DNA from 3 places in the Paenibacillus sp. MER TA 81-3 genome. Region 1 is predicted to be linked to each of the others. Evidence: riboswitches for the same ligand, from Rfam matches in the RefSeq annotation. Region 1 holds a riboswitch; each other region holds the start of a gene.
What was found. Region 1 has a riboswitch for cyclic di-AMP ahead of M3650_RS28100 (resuscitation-promoting factor). Riboswitches for the same ligand answer to the same signal wherever they lie in the genome.

Region 1 (5,407 bases):
GCGTGAAACCCGCGCCCCACAACAAAAAAAAGACCCTCATGGTTGGGTTCAATAACCATGAGGGCATCAAGGAAGATATGAAAAAGGTTAGAATTAACATGTGTGATTAGTGCTATTATATACTATTTTTCTTATTTTGTCACAGGTTGAGGAATTTCCGAAATACATTCGTGACAAACAATTTTTCCTTTAAAGTATGTAACGTTTTCAGCATTGCCGCAGAAGATGCATGCAGGCTCATATTTTTTCAGCATGATGCGCTCTCCATCCACGTAAATTTCCAGCGCATCTTTTTCACCGATTCCAAGGGTGCGGCGAAGCTCGATTGGAATGACGACACGACCCAGTTCATCAACTTTACGAACGATACCAGTGGACTTCATCATAGTTTAACGCTCTCCTCTTTAATTACATAATAAGTCACAATTCGACAAATTTCTAATTTGGCTGTTTATTATCGTACCAACCATTCCCAAATTAGTCAACCTGTAAAATTCGTAGATATCGTGCTAATTTATGGTTTTTAGCATTTTTTTAACTGAAATTTAACTATTTTTTACGATTTACTACTCACATTTGCACTTAGATGGTGTTTTTTGTTAGGAAATAAAGGGAAACGCGAATAAACAAAACCTTTTCGACAACATCATCGATTTTAAAAACGATGTCGAATAAACTAATAATGCAAACCTCTAATAATCTTTGCAAGCTGTTTAAATATGCTCAGAGGGGAGTGAAGTCCCATGTTAAAAGAAGAAAAGGTATTTAAAGACCCGGTTCACAATTACGTGCATGTTCAGGATCGCACGATCTGGGATCTCATTAATACGAAAGAATTTCAGCGGCTGCGCCGCATTCGCCAGCTCGGTACGTCATACTTGACGTTTCACGGGGCAGAGCATAGCCGATTTTCCCACTCACTCGGTGTATATGAAATCACACGCCGCATCATTTCCCAATTCGAACGCAATGGCTATGAGGATTGGCCACAGGAACAACGGCTCGTCGCGTTATGTGCCGCCTTGCTCCATGATGTAGGGCACGGGCCGTTTTCCCATTCCATTGAAGAGGCGTTCGGCATGTTCCACGAAGATTGGACATGCCGTATTATATTGGAAGATTCTGAAATTCACCAAGTGCTGCAGCAAATTGATCCAGCATTGCCAGAGCAGGTAGCTGCGGTCATTTGCAAGACGTATGCTTATCCGATTGTCGTCAATTTGGTGTCTGGTCCGCTTGATGCGGATCGTATGGATTATTTGCTTCGGGACGCCTATTTTACGGGTGTCAATTACGGCACTTTTGATATTGACCGTATACTGCGGCTCGTACGTCCATATAAAGATCGGATCGTCGTGAAGGAAAGCGGTATGCATGCGGTAGAGCATTACTTGCTCTCACGATATGAAATGTATTGGCAGGTTTATTTTCACCCCGTTACACGCAGTTCGGAAATGGTGCTGAGGCACATTTTCAAGCGGGCCAAGGAGCTTTATTTGCAGGGCTACTCATTCCGCTATTTTTTGGAGCCGCTTGATGCGCTGTTTGAAGGGACGTTGACAACCACACAGTATGTGCAGTTGGATGAGGCTTTTGTACAGACTGCCTTTATGCAATGGATAAATGAACCGGATGAGCTTCTCGCCGACTTGTGTCAGCGATTCATCGAGCGTAAACTGTACAAGTATATTGAAGTGGACGAGTTGAATGCTGAATGGCTGTGCCGTGAATGGCATGCGGCAGGCTTGAATCCGGACTACGACATTATGTTCGATTCACCTTCGGATAATCCGTATGATGTGTATCGCTCGGGAGACGAACCGACGCAGCAGCACATATTGCTGTGGGATGGTCATGACCAAGTGATGGAATTGTCCAAAAAATCGGACATTGTGCGTTCCATCAGCGGCATTCGCCGTGGAAATCATTACATTTATTTCCCGATGGACAAGCTTCAAGCTGTGGAACATCGGCTCACGGATGAAGTGAAGCGGATGTTCCTGCAGCGAAAAAATTGAGTCCAAGAACTGGTCGATGGATGGAAAGTGGAAACAAGCTCTTTAAATTAAGAAGGAGAAAGTAATCAATACAATTTTAAAAGGAGCGCATTTGACGTGTTATTTGATACGCATACCCATTTGGACAACGAAGCATTTGACGAGGATCGTGAGGCAATGATCGCTCATGCTGTGGAGCAGGGCGTTACACGTATGGTCAATGTCGGCTTTAACCGCGAGACCATTCCTACAACAATGGCGTTAGCTGAGAAATATGATTTCATATATGCGGCTGTAGGCTGGCATCCGGTGGATGCCATAACAATGAAGCCAGAGGATATCGATTGGATTGCCGAGCTCACCAAGCATGACAAAGTCGTCGCCATCGGCGAGATTGGTCTCGACTATCATTGGGATACTTCACCGAAGGATGTTCAGCAGCGTGTATTTCGTCAGCAGATCGGGCTGGCCCGGGAGTTGCACATGCCCATCGTCATTCATAATCGCGAGGCGCATGAAGATGTGATTCGTATTTTGCGTGAAGAGAAGGCGAGTGAAGTCGGTGGGATTATGCATTCCTTCTCCGGCAGCTGGGAGACTGCAAAAATGTGTCTGGACATGGGGTTCTACCTTTCCTTTGGCGGACCGATTACGTTTAAAAATGCAAAGCAGCCCAAAGAAGTGCTTGTAAAGATACCAGATGACCGATTACTCGTCGAAACGGATTCCCCATATTTGACTCCTCACCCTTTTCGCGGGAAAAGAAACGAGTCTGCTCATGTGCGTCTCGTAGCAGAGGCGGCGGCGCAATTGAAAGGAATGGAATTTGAAGAATTTTGCAGAATAACGACTGAAAACGGACTGACATGTTTTGACATACGGTGAAAATCAATGAAAAACCGATGAAATAAAGTTCTAGACCACAAGATAAGTGGATTTGTTCACGAAAAAGCGATTTTGTTACTTTTTTTTAACCCTTTTTGACTTAAAACGTGATTGATACCATCTTTACAAGGTGATTGCAAACACGATATGATTTCTCACAGATGTTCGTAAACACTTGAATATTGTTCCAACCAACCAGTATCGCTTAATCTCCATTTTGGAGAGCGGGGGAACCAAAGCGCGAGCAATCCGGGAATGAATACATGTTCATTCATGCGGAATGTATCCTAGGGGTGAATTCTGAACAGCCGAGCCATGAGCCGGTGAGTTGAGATAGGGCGACTCTCACAAGCCCGAACCCGACAGCTAACCTCGTCAGCGTATCGGAGAGAGGGGTCCGCGTGCGTCCTACACTGTTGACGTTTGGGTTTCATTTGGGAAGCCACGACAAGAGTCGCCTCTTACGCTAGGCTTCTTTTGTTTCTCTTGAAACTTCTTTTTTCGAATAAAGAAAAGAAAGACGTCATAGGGTTATGAAATAGGAGGTGGGAGCAGCCGTTACTGGAGTTGGTGTGAAGAATTCGACCATAGCTTGCACATAAGCTCGACAGATGAACGTATTCTTCGCAAACATTCTTGATATAGTCGCGTCAGATGGAATCATGCAAAACACTCGACGGCGGGACTATGTAAGGAGGACCGAGAAGTGGGAGAGATCGTTAATGACGAAACCCATGAACCCCGATCATCCAGCATGTCGCTCGCAATGCGATGGAAGCATGAAAATGTACGTGTCGTGTCTGTCATTGCTGCTGTTGCGGTTGTTATCACGTTGATTACGGTATTATATATGTATGGTGCATCGAAGAAGACACTGTCCATCCGCGTAGATGGACAAGAGCACGCTATAGAAACACGCCAAGATACGCTTCGTAATGTTTTGGATGAGCATGCGATAGCGGTAGGGGCACATGATGCCGTATCCAAACCGTTGGATACGGAAATAACAGATGGCGATAAGATCGTCATCGAACGCGCGTTACCCGTTAACGTGATGGTAGACGGACAGAAGAAGACGCATTATACGACCAAAAAGTCGGTGAGCGACGTTTTAGTATCGCTTCAAATACCTGTCAAGACGGCTGACAAGGTATATCCGGGTCAAGATGCTGCCGTTGCAAGTAATATGGACATTCGTATCGTGCGTGTCAGTAAGAACGTAGAAGAGCGAAAAGTGAAGGTTCCATTCCAAGTCGTCAAGAAAGCTGATCCTACCTTGTTGAAGGGGAAGACGAAGACGGTTCAAAAGGGGAAAGAGGGAATCGTCGTCCAAAAGATTGAAAAAGTATATGAGGACGGCAAACTCGTATATTCGCAGTTAGTGGATAAGTCCGTTCAGACGAAGCAGGTCAATCAGGTTCTAGCCTATGGAACGAAGAAGGAACCTGAAGTGGTCGTTCTGTCGGCAAGCTCTCCGAGTGTCGGCTCTGGCAAAGGGGGCAAGGTCGGCTTCGATTACAAGGATATGCTGGAGAACGTTCAATTAACCGCCTATACGGAACAAGAAGGGTCACCGGGAGCCAAGACCGCCTCCGGCACCAAGGTGGTGGAAGGACGTACGATCGCGGTAGATCCGAAGCTCATTCCGCTTGGATGGTGGGTGTATATCGAGGGCGTCGGATTTCGACGTGCTGAAGATACAGGCGGAGCGGTAAAAGGCAAAATTATTGACGTTTATTACGAAAGCAAAGGTGCTGTACGCAAGTTTGGCAGGAAAAAGGGCCATACGGTGTATGTGATCGGTCCGGTGAAGCCGGAAGCAAATTAATTGATGCGATGACGCGGCAGAAGTCACGCGGTTTGCTGCCGTGTATTTAGGATATAGTAATGAATAACGATTTATGTCATGCTAAGAAGAGGGAGATCCCTCTTCTTTTGTGCTTTTTAGAGGTTGTTCAAAAAGTCCCCTTTTGATCACGGAGTATCGCAAGATGTGATTCGGCATCGAATCTTGCATCACCCTCGAAGAGGTTATGCTTCCGAAGTATGTTTCCTGCGGAAACATTTCAGGTGCTCATGTAATCTCGCCTACACTGCGCTCCTCCTTCTTCGGGTTCTTGCAACCTCCTCGGTGTTGAAAAGCGGCCTTTTTGAACATCTATTTAAATAAGTTACGTGATCAAAAGTGGGGGACATGAGGAAGGAGCAAGAACGTTGATACGAGAAGTAATCGTCGTGGAAGGAAAAGACGACACCGTTGCAATTCAGCGCGCTGTGGAAGCCGATACGATCGAGACGGGGGGATCGGCTCTCAATGATATGACCATCCGCCGCATTGCTCTGGCGCAAGAGCGGCGCGGTGTTATTATATTTACGGATCCCGACCATGCAGGGGAGCGCATTCGCAAGCTGATCGCTGCGCAGGTTCCCGGCTGCAAGCACGCGTTCTTGCCAAGGCACGAGGCGATTGCAAAAGGGGATCTCGGGGTGGAGAACGCCTCCCCTGAAGCGGTACGTAGAGCGCT
Region 2 (5,407 bases), on a different contig from region 1:
AAAAATTTTGAGATGAATGAGATCCGTTATCACGTAAAGGACATTAGGGGATAACAGTATAAAAACAATATAAAAAGCGGCACTAACGGGGATTTCCCGCTTGCTCTTTGCTTTAAATAAGGGCAATAAAAAAGCAAGCTCCAAAGCGGCAAAAGCCAGAAACATATTTAAAATCATAAATGAATAGGCCGTATCAAAAATGATAAGCATCAGTATATAGGCGAAAAAACAAAGTCGTGCTTTTGCGCGTTCATCCATAAGAAACCTCCTTTACATTGATCCGGGACTGCTGCAGATGAGGTCAAGCCGATTACATCGCATGTATAAGCACGAGGTGAGTGTCCGCCCTTGTTGTTCCATCCTACGCTGAAAATATGGCTGCACGATACACAAATATTGTAGCAAAATGGCTTAAAAAATGATATTTATGAACCTTACAGGACACTTACACATTTTGTAATGTGGAGTTGATGTGAATCTGACGTTTCATTCCCGCATCTCTTCCCGAACGGGCCGGACATCTTGGGGTATGTGCGCAGGTTCTATATATACATACTCGACATCGAATATTCCTGAATATCCGAACAAATCTCCGAATTTCGGATTGGCAACGCGCCGTTTTTTGCTACCGACATCTCGATCTCCACAGCAAGATGCTGATGTGTGCCGATGAGGACCGAACGACGCAGCAAAGCCCCTGTCCGTCTTGGACAGGGGCAGTCTTAAATCAATCGCCTGCAGTGCTCTTATGATTCGGTAATGACGATCTGATCCTTGCCGCCATACACCGTCCACCAAGGCTTCGCCGCTTGCTGCAGCACTCGATTCAAATGCTCCATGCGCTGCACGCCTTCATCCTTCAGCCATGCGCGCAGGCCAGTATCGCCATTCTCGCCATACACGGCAATGCCGTCTTGCCAAGTGGCGCGGCCACAGAGCACGCCTGAGAACGGAACGCCTGCTTCGCCAGCGAACTCCAGCGTCTCAATGAAGTCCTCGTTCGAGACGCCGCCGCTCAAATAAATAAACGGAACCGTCGCAATTGACGCCGTATCCCTAAAGTGCTGCAGCGCCTCTTCGCGCGTATATACCGCTTCCGCTTCATGGCCCCGGTTCGCTGCCGTGCCAGACACGTATGTCATGTTGACCGGCACTTCGACCTTGAGACAGTCGAGGTGATACTGCGGCTTCGTGAATTCGCGCATGCTTTTCTTCACTTTGTCCGGCTTCACCTTAGCGTATTCCGGACCCTTCGCATCGGCAATGTCGTCACAATACGTGACCGGTTCGAAGAAAAACGGAATATCGTTCGCCTTGCACTCGGCGCCGACACGCTCGATGAACGCGTGCTTCTGGTCGTTAATGTGCGCCGCATCGTCTGGGTCGTAGTACATCAATATTTTGATGGCGTCTACGCCTTTGTCCGCATATCGGCGAACAGACCACTCCGGCAGCAAGTCGGGGAGGCGCCCTTGGACGGTAGCGTCATAACCGGTCTTCTCGTAGGCGATGAGCAGTCCTGACTGCTTATCACGCGCTTCCGCTGCGCTCCAGCCAAATTCCGGATCTAGCAGAATGGCCGTGCTGTATGGGGTCAATTCCTCGGTTACGGCCACCTTGAATTCTTCCACATGCTTCACGTCGGCTTCGTGGCCGAGCGCCTTGGTCAGCGACTTCTTCAACGAACCGCGCTGATCGAGCGCTGTTGCAATGACCAATCCGTGTTCGTCCGACAAGCGTGTTAACGCTTCGTATTTGCCTTTTGTCATCTTGACTTTCATACCAAGCACCCCAATCGTACATTTTTCCTTCACTACTTCATTACATCAATATTCCCATCATGAAACGTTTCATGATGAAAAAATGACAAATACAGAACATTCATGAACGATTTTCAACAATAATTCAAGTCTTTTCGTTGTGACTCTGCTTCCAGCTCCATTTGAAACGGTGACGTTAGCTCTAGAAATGAATTGTAAGAATGTGCCACTGCGTGCTATATTCAACTGATATATCGGACAATAAGGGGGAAGGGATGTAGATGAGTCAAATGATAAACTATTATTCTTCGTTCGACGAATGGGGACGTCTCGAGCGGGAACCTTTGGAGTTCACGGTCAATTGTCATTATATTAAATCGCACCTCCCGGAAAAAGGACACATCCTAGATATCGGGGCAGGTCCCGGAAAATATGCGATAGAGCTGGCGAAATCCGGATATGACATCACATTGGCGGACATTACACCAAAGCTGGTCGAAAGCGCACGAGAGAAGGTACGGGAATACGGGCTTGAGCGCCAGTTTCAAGGCTTTGACGTTGCCGATGCGAGAAATTTGCAGTTGTATGCCGATGAGCAATTCGATGCTTCTTTGATGTTAGGCCCATTGTATCATTTGCAGCAGGAGGAAGACCGGGTTAGCGCTACTCAGGAATTGCATCGTGTGACAAAGTCAGGCTGCCTTGTCTTCGTCGCATTCATGCCGAGAATGAGGCACGTGGCAACTTCGCTGTTATATCCGCAGCATTGGAAGCCCAATGACACAATAGAAGGGCTGACCGAGTTTATGTGCACCGGAATTTTCAATCATAGCGACGAAGGAAGGTTTACGGGAGCCTATTATTTTCCCATAGAAGAAATTGAGCCGTTTATGGAAGCGCATGGGTTCGAACAAGTTAAGCTCATCGGATCGGGCAGCATTGCGGGCTTGATGAAGCCGGAGCACTGGCAATATTGGCGCGACCAAGGGGAATCAGCGTTTCAATCGATCATGCAAATTGTTATGGATGCAGCAGACAGTCCATACATCCTAGGAACCTCGTCTCATTTGTTGTATATAGGGAAAAAAGTATAGGCTGAACTTCTCAGATGGTTATATTTTCTTTAAATAACATTAAATATAAAATGAATCGAACGGGAATCCGTGTTACGATCTGAACGTACCAAAAATAAGGCCGAAGCTCATCTGAGCACGGGGGAACCACACATTGGGGTGAAGTCGCATAGATGCGGCAGGGGTAATCCTCTTTGACCCGAACCCGTCAGCTAACCTCGTAGGCTGCAAAGGGAGAGATAATCTGAATGAAAAGTACGTTCAAGAAAGTCGTTATCACGGGAGCACTCGTTCTGGCACCAGTCGTGGCAGCAGGTTCGGCAATGGCCGCTCCGCTGAATGTTGCAGCTCAAGCACCTAATCAAAATCTGACGAACATCGATTGCTCCGGCTTCGATTTCAATACGATGCTGCAAGGCAATGAGCAGAACAATCAGAACTTGACCGATATGTTGAACAAGCTGTTTCCTAATACGAAGCCTGTAGTCACACAACCAGATGCTGCGGTACCGAACAAGAGCAAGCCTGAACCGGCTACTCCGGCGCCAAGCAAGCCAGCACCAACAACACCTGCAACAGGTACGGCAAATCCGAATCAAGGCGTGACGGCTAACTCCGATTTCGCCGCGCAAGTGGTTGATTTAGTGAACCAAGAGCGTGCCAAAGCAGGACTTGAGCCATTGAAATCGGACGCGGCGCTTACTAATGTCGCAATGGTGAAGGCGAAAGACATGTACGACAACAATTACTTTGATCATAATTCGCCGACCCTTGGCTCTCCGTTCGATCTGATGCAGTCCAAAGGGATCCAATATCGTACCGCTGGCGAGAACATTGCCAAAGGACAACGCACACCGGAAGAAGTAATGAATGCGTGGATGAACAGTGAAGGTCACCGTAAAAACATTCTGAACGCAAGCTATACTTCAATCGGCGTTGCATACTACAATGGTGAGTGGGTACAAGAATTTACAGGATAATGACGAACTTTGAAGCCGAAGCCTGCAGAGCAATCTGCAGGCTTTATTTTGCGCTCGTGAACGGAAAACGATGCAGTTGACGTTATGGATCTTTCTCGCTATGGCGCTTGGCGTCGGGATCGTTTCTATATTTCCGGGATGGGGCGTGTATTCAAAGACGTTAAGGTGCTGATCTTATCACTCGTGCAGAACTGGATTATCGGCCCGCTTCTCATGTTCTTGCTGGCGATTCTTTTGCTGCCCGACCATCCTGAATATATGGTTGGTCTCATCTTGATTGGCCTCGCACGCTGCATCGCAATGGTCATCATATGGAATGATCTGGCGCAGGGAGACACGGAATATGCTGCAGGGCTAGTTGCGTTCAACTCCGTATTTCAGATGATATTTTTCCCTATCTACGCTTATGTATTCGTGACTGTTATTCCAGAGTGGCTCGGAATGGAAGGAGCCATCATATCGATTACGATGCTTGAGGTTGTGCAATCGGTATTCATTTATTTGGGCATTCCATTTCTGGCAGGCGTGCTGACCCGGTTCGTGTTGGTGCGGGCGAAGGGCAAGGAATGGTATGAAAAGTCGTTCATTCCGCGCATCAGTCCGCTGACATTAATCGCTTTGCTGTTCACGATCGTCGTGATGTTCTCCTTGAAAGGAGACATGGTCGTCAGCCTTCCGCTCGATGTTGTCCGGATTGCGATTCCGCTGCTGCTCTATTTCGTTTTGATGTTCTTCATCTCGTTCTTCCTAGGAAGACGAATCAGAGCAGGTTATCCGGTGTCGACTACACTGGCATTCACGGCAGGCAGCAACAATTTCGAATTGGCGATTGCGGTTGCTGTCGGTCTATTCGGCATCCATTCTGGAGCAGCCTTTGCCGCGGTCATCGGACCATTGGTCGAAGTTCCGGTCATGATCGGACTAGTTCGGATCGCTCTGCGGATGCAATCCTTATTCCCAACCAAATCAAAACATCCATAGAGAGTGAGGAAATCGAAATGACAGCGAAAAAGACGATATATTTTTTCTATGCGGGCAAATCCTGCAAAAGCCAGATGGGAAACGGCAGAAACGGACAAGTAATGGCAAGTTTCTGTGCTGATACCTAAAAATTGCGCATATGGTGAAGTATATCTCATTACAGTAAGAACGGAGGTTCTTCCCTTGCACAATAATCCTGCTCACCAGCAGTTGGTTTATCAGGCTGACCCCGCGATGGTTCAAGCCATGCATTCGGCCAGGGAAAAAGTTCACCATGTCTGCAACATGTATAAGGATCGGCATGTGCGAGTTCAGACGGTTGACGGTCAAGTATATGATGGGGTCATCTCAAATGTCGATAGAGATTATCTTTATTTGCATACCCAGCATCCCATGCCGCAACGCTCACTGTACGGTTCGTATTATTTTAATAACGACGTCATTTTGCCATTGGTGTTGTATAATTTGCTGGTCATTTCTTTGTTATAGTCATCAGACAGCGTCTGCTGCACGGTTGAAACAAAAGAGTCCTTGTACACTAAAGTGCAAGGACTTATTTGCGCGTCCGCAGCGTCCATATTAAAATCGGCCGCCCTCGCGCGCTCTTACCTCC
Region 3 (5,407 bases), on a different contig from region 1:
ACACGCTAAGGAGCATGTCTATTTCGATACGATGATAGAAGAGATAGAGCGGGCGAATACGATTATTACCGAATATTTAACGCTTGCACAGCACAAGTTCGTACAATTCCGTTTCAAGTCATTAAACGATGTCATATCTCATATTTATCCGCTTGTCCAAGCGACAGCGACGGCAAATTGTCAATATATCCACTTGGATCTCCAGCAGACTCCAGCGCTAGAAATGGATGAGAAAGAGATTCGCCAGTTGCTCCATAATCTGATTCGCAACGGATTGGAGGCAATGGATGCTAATCAATCGCTGTACATACGAACTCGTTATGAAGAGGAGTCAGTATGGTTAGAGGTGGAGGATGAGGGCTCCGGCTTTGAAGAGAAAGTGCTCGAGTCGGCGGGGACTCCATTTGTAACGACGAAGGCGGAAGGGACAGGTCTAGGACTATCGATCTGCTATAGTATTGTGCATCGACATCAAGGCCAGTTAATGATTCAATCGGAACCGGGGAAGACTTTAATTAATGTGAAATTTCCAGTGAAGCAAGCGCCAGCTACAGAATAGACAGAGCTCAGCGATGATGCAAAATAAGCGAATGAATGAACGGGGAGAGAAGCTCAAGTTGCGACCTCCCCCTCGTGCAGACTATAGGAAGGTTTCGGCAAGATGAAAGCGCCTCTATGAAAAATTATTGAAAAGAGGATTGTATAAGTATACACCATCATGTATAATGAGTTCAGCCCTTCGAAATGATAGGGTAAAATAGATAGAAGAAGCGGGGATGTCATCTATGAAAGCACTGAAAATCGTTACCATATGCACACTATTAATGAGTCTTCTCATCGGTTGCGGAGCGAAGGGCGACCGTTATGATACAGTTATGGAGAACAAAAAGCTGGTGCTCGGAGTGAGCGCGGACTATCCGCCATTCGAGTTCCACGCAACGGTCGACGGGAAAGACGAGATTGTCGGATTTGATATTGAGCTCGCGAAGGAAATCGCGAAGGACTTAGGAGTGCCGCTTGAAATTAAGGACATGAAGTTCGACTCTGTCGTCGCATCTGTACCGACCGGAAAGATCGATATCGCCATCAGCGGCATGGACCCGACTCCTGACCGCCAGAAAGCGATGGATTTCTCCAAACCATACTATGTTGCTGAAGCTGGTGTCATCGTACGGGCGGAAGACAAGGATAAATACAAGTCACCCGAAGATATGAAAGGTTTGAAGGTAGGCGTTCAAAAAGGTTCTACGTTCGAGGATGTAATCGGACAAATTCCGGAAGCAAAAGCCGAGTTGCTGAATAAGGTGAACGACCTTGTGTTAGCGTTGGAAACGAAGCGTATTGACGCGGTTCTGGTAGAGAAGCCAGTAGCTAAATCTTATGAAGCCAATCGCAAGGAGCTGGCAGTAGCTGACGTCGTATTGAAGCCGGCGAGCGACGGTTATGCTGTCGGCATGCGCAAGGATAGCCCGAAATTGGTGGAAGCTGTGAACAAGACAATCGACCGTCTTAAGGCTGAAGGCAAGCTGGACCAGTTCATTACGGAGGCGACGGAGCTGGCGGAATCGGGAGAGTAAGGCAGGAGAAGGCGGCGGATAGCCGCTTTTTTCATGAGTTGGACACAATAGTGCTATATGAGCAAGGATGGGAAAGGGGTTAGACCGGTGCTCGATTGGTTTGGAATGTTATGGGACTTTAAATGGGATTATTTATCCGGGGCGAAAATAACGGTGCTGTTATCGTTGTTTTCCGTATTGGCAGGGTTCATCTTAGGCGTCGTCATCGTTTTGATGCGAATGTCTGGTTTCAAGCCATTGAAATGGCTGACGACCGCATATATCGAATTGGTGCGGGGCACGCCACTGCTCGTGCAGATTTTTATCATTTATTTCGGTTTAACTGAATTCGGCATCGAATTCAGTCCGTTTATGGCTGGAGTCGTCGCGGTATCGATTAATAGCTCGGCTTATTTGTCCGAAATCTTCCGCGCCGGCATTCAAGCAATCGATAGAGGGCAGGCCGAGGCTGCCCGCTCTTTGGGGATGTCAAAAGCTATGACGCTGCGCCATATCGTGCTGCCGCAAGCGTTTCGCAACGTCCTGCCAGCGATTGGCAACGAGTTCGTGACCATTATAAAGGAAACGTCCATTGTCAGCTTCATCGGCATTACGGACATCATGTTCCAAACCGAGGTCATACGGAGTAAAACGTATACGGCTCTGGGGCCGCTTATGGGTGCGGCCATGATGTATTTCATTCTTACCTTTACGCTTTCCAAAGCGGTTGCAACTCTGGAAAGGAAGTTGAGCAGTCATGATTGAGGTTCGCAATTTGCATAAATCGTTCGGTGTGTTGCATATTTTGAAAGGCATGAATATGTCGATCAAGCAAGGCGAAGTTGTCGTCGTCATTGGGCCGAGCGGCTCAGGAAAGAGCACCTTTCTGCGGTGTTTGAATCTGTTGGAGACGCCGACGCAGGGAGATATTTTGTTCGAGGGCACGAAGATTAATGAGAAGAAGCATAATATTAACAAGACGCGTGAGAAGATGGGAATGGTGTTCCAGTCGTTCAATCTGTTCCCTCATATGACGGTATTGAATAATATTACGCTTGCACCGATTAAGGTGAAGCAGATGAAGAAGAAGCAGGCTGAGATGGTTGCTATGGATCTGCTGACCAAAGTCGGTCTGGCTGACAAGGCCGCGGCTTATCCAGGACAGTTATCGGGCGGTCAGAAGCAGCGTATCGCCATAGCCCGCGCACTCGCCATGCAGCCGCATGTCATGCTTTTTGACGAGCCTACGTCAGCTCTTGATCCGGAGATGGTGGGTGAAGTGCTGGAAGTGATGAAATCGCTCGCCAGTGAAGGAATGACGATGGTCATCGTGACTCATGAAATGGGCTTTGCCCGTGAGGTGGGAGATCGGATTTTATTTATGGATGGCGGCGATGTCGTGGAGCAGGGTACGCCAGAGCAAGTGTTCCAGCACCCGCAGCATTCCAGAACACGTGACTTTTTAAGCAAAGTATTGTAAAACACGATGAGTAACTATAATCTCCAGTAGTTAGGGATTTTGGACAGAATGACCACTCCCCTAATTATGGGGATTTTTTTATGGGGTGAAGCCAGAATGTTCAAATTCCCAAGCATCCGGTTGACGTACGCCTGTAATGCGGTTCATCTTTAGGGGATATTTGGAATATGTAATTTGTTTACAAATTTTTAAACTATGTTATTATAAAAGTGCGAATATTACAAAGTTGTCACTAGTAATTACAAAAGTGTTAGGATTAAGCGTTAAATTAAGCTTAAAAAATCCATAGGGAGTCATTATTTCAAGACAATTCCAGTAACTCCCTGCGCACAGGTTACAAGTTTGTGATATGATGCAATTCGAGCCGAAACGAAGCACCCGTACGGGGGATGATTGACCGGTGTTCAATAAATGATCACCTTGGGGTGAATCGCCATTCCGAAAGATCGGACATGGTGTAGGGGAACTCCTTAACCCGAATCCGACAACTAACCCCGCAGGCTACTGACAGGAGGAACATATGCGTAAAAGAACAATTGTGAAGCTCGCAGCCGCTTTACTGGGTATAGCTACCATTTTACAGATCATCCCGGTATATGCCGAGCCCTACCAGGCTAAAGAGGGAGATACAATCTACTCTATTGCTAAAAAGCAAAATATTAGCGTAGAAGCTCTAGTAAATGAGAATCCATTGATTAATCCGAAGAATATATACGGCGGGTTGACAATGGAACTTCCGACGCCAGTCATTCAAGGAAAAGTATCGTCATCTTATTCCTTGCCTGCCAAGGCAATTGAGAGAGACAACAAAGATGACGCATCGAAAACTTCAACAGAAGCACAGAAGGCAGCTAAGACTGAAGCAGTGGCACAGAAGGAAGCGAAGAAAGCAACGGGCGACAAGAAAAGCTCCACGCCACAACAAGCAGTGAAAGCAGCAAATACTGCTCCTAAAAATGTGGTTAAAATGTCGGGACGTCCGACAACCTATTCGAAGAAGCTGAACATGCGCGCAACTGCGTATACAGCGCATCCGAGCGAAAATGGTGAGTGGGGAGCTGTAGATTTCTACGGGAATGCATTGAAGCTGGGCACGGTTGCCGTTGACCCTAAAGTGATACCGCTCGGAACTAAGCTGTTCATTACAGGCTATCAATTCAAGCATCTGCCGCAAGGAGGACTCGTAGCTGAGGCACGGGATATTGGCGGGGCGATTAAAGGTAATAAGGTGGACATCTTCGTTCCGGTAAGCAAAAGTGCCGGCAGCACTTTCGGCGTGCAAGATGTGCAGGTTTATATTATCAAATAAAAATTGCAATTATACTTAAGTAACTAAAATGTGAAGAGGTTGTCCCAAAAGTAGAGAAAACTACTAGAGGGGCAGTCTCTTTTACATAATTATGTGCTGATTTATTTAATCCCAAATGACCTTCCAATTATGATTTACCGTTGCGGTAATTGTGCCCTGCTTCATCATATAGTCTGCGATAAGCTCGGCTGTGTCAATCGGAATATCACGAACGACCGACTTGCCGGAGAACATTTGGAACCCGCCGGCTCCTGAAGCGCGATAATGGTTCATGGCGACATCATATTCCTTGTCCGGATCAAGGGGCTGTCCGTTCCGTGTCAGTTGCACGATGCGTGTGCCTACCGGTCGGGACACGTTCATGACATACTCTATGCCTTCCCACATGTCATAATTGTAGTGCTGCGCTTTGGGATAGAGAAAGGACGAGTGAACGGCCACTGATTGACCGTCATATGGCGCAAAGTAGCGGGCAGACCATTCCAGAGCGTCCCGGATATCGCGTCCCTTCAACCGCAACACCTTCAATGTGTTGGAATACGGACAAAATGCGGTTATTTCGCGCATGGATACCTGATTGCCGAATCCGGCAGCGCTGTCGTCAAATAAGGCGGTGCATGAAATATCCGTTCCCGATACGTCCATCTGCACACGGTTGATGAACTCGATTAAAGGGTGCTCGACAAGCCGGGCCTCATGGGGATCACGTATTCGCATATCCCCGTTAATTCGGCAAATGGGGCGGTCAAGCCAACGCTGGACATTCACTTCGTAAGGCGTAATCCATTCGCTAAGCTCACGGTCGGCTTCAGCGCCTGCCGCGGCAATCAACTGAGAGCGTTTCTCGCTGACGCGCCAGCGGCCATCTTGACGAGTAAGAAGCAATTCAATTTCGGCCGCGTACCGGCCTTGACTTCCCGGTTGAACAACAATAGTGTCCCCGATATTGCCGCTGGCAATGGTCCGGTGCTGATGTCCGGTAATGAGCACGTCGATGCCTTCCACTTCTGCGCATATCCGTGAGCCTTCATTTTCCCCCGTATCCTCCTCGAGCGCAGCTCC

Region 2: another riboswitch for cyclic di-AMP. It lies ahead of M3650_RS02765 (CAP domain-containing protein); the one in region 1 lies ahead of M3650_RS28100 (resuscitation-promoting factor).
Region 3: another riboswitch for cyclic di-AMP. It lies ahead of M3650_RS15085 (3D domain-containing protein); the one in region 1 lies ahead of M3650_RS28100 (resuscitation-promoting factor).

What each region holds. Positions count from the first base shown of each region.
Region 1 is NZ_JAMAWB010000029.1:54,006-59,412, reverse strand. Features, by position in the region: gene M3650_RS28115 (AbrB/MazE/SpoVT family DNA-binding domain-containing protein) at 132-386, opposite strand; gene M3650_RS28110 (HD domain-containing protein) at 744-2,018, shown strand; gene M3650_RS28105 (TatD family hydrolase) at 2,115-2,882, shown strand; cyclic di-AMP (ydaO/yuaA leader) riboswitch at 3,075-3,278, shown strand; gene M3650_RS28100 (resuscitation-promoting factor) at 3,589-4,710, shown strand; gene rnmV (ribonuclease M5) at 5,097-5,407, shown strand, end outside.
Region 2 is NZ_JAMAWB010000002.1:111,616-117,022, reverse strand. Features, by position in the region: gene M3650_RS02780 (DUF1361 domain-containing protein) at 1-258, opposite strand, end outside; gene M3650_RS02775 (tagatose 1,6-diphosphate aldolase) at 747-1,781, opposite strand; gene M3650_RS02770 (class I SAM-dependent methyltransferase) at 2,042-2,854, shown strand; cyclic di-AMP (ydaO/yuaA leader) riboswitch at 2,943-3,075, shown strand; gene M3650_RS02765 (CAP domain-containing protein) at 3,082-3,813, shown strand; partial or broken gene arsB (ACR3 family arsenite efflux transporter) at 3,884-4,794, shown strand; gene M3650_RS02755 (hypothetical protein) at 4,978-5,283, shown strand.
Region 3 is NZ_JAMAWB010000009.1:191,732-197,138, reverse strand. Features, by position in the region: gene M3650_RS15105 (HAMP domain-containing sensor histidine kinase) at 1-559, shown strand, start outside; gene M3650_RS15100 (transporter substrate-binding domain-containing protein) at 786-1,577, shown strand; gene M3650_RS15095 (amino acid ABC transporter permease) at 1,665-2,321, shown strand; gene M3650_RS15090 (amino acid ABC transporter ATP-binding protein) at 2,314-3,036, shown strand; cyclic di-AMP (ydaO/yuaA leader) riboswitch at 3,389-3,555, shown strand; gene M3650_RS15085 (3D domain-containing protein) at 3,557-4,345, shown strand; gene M3650_RS15080 (bifunctional metallophosphatase/5'-nucleotidase) at 4,451-5,407, opposite strand, start outside.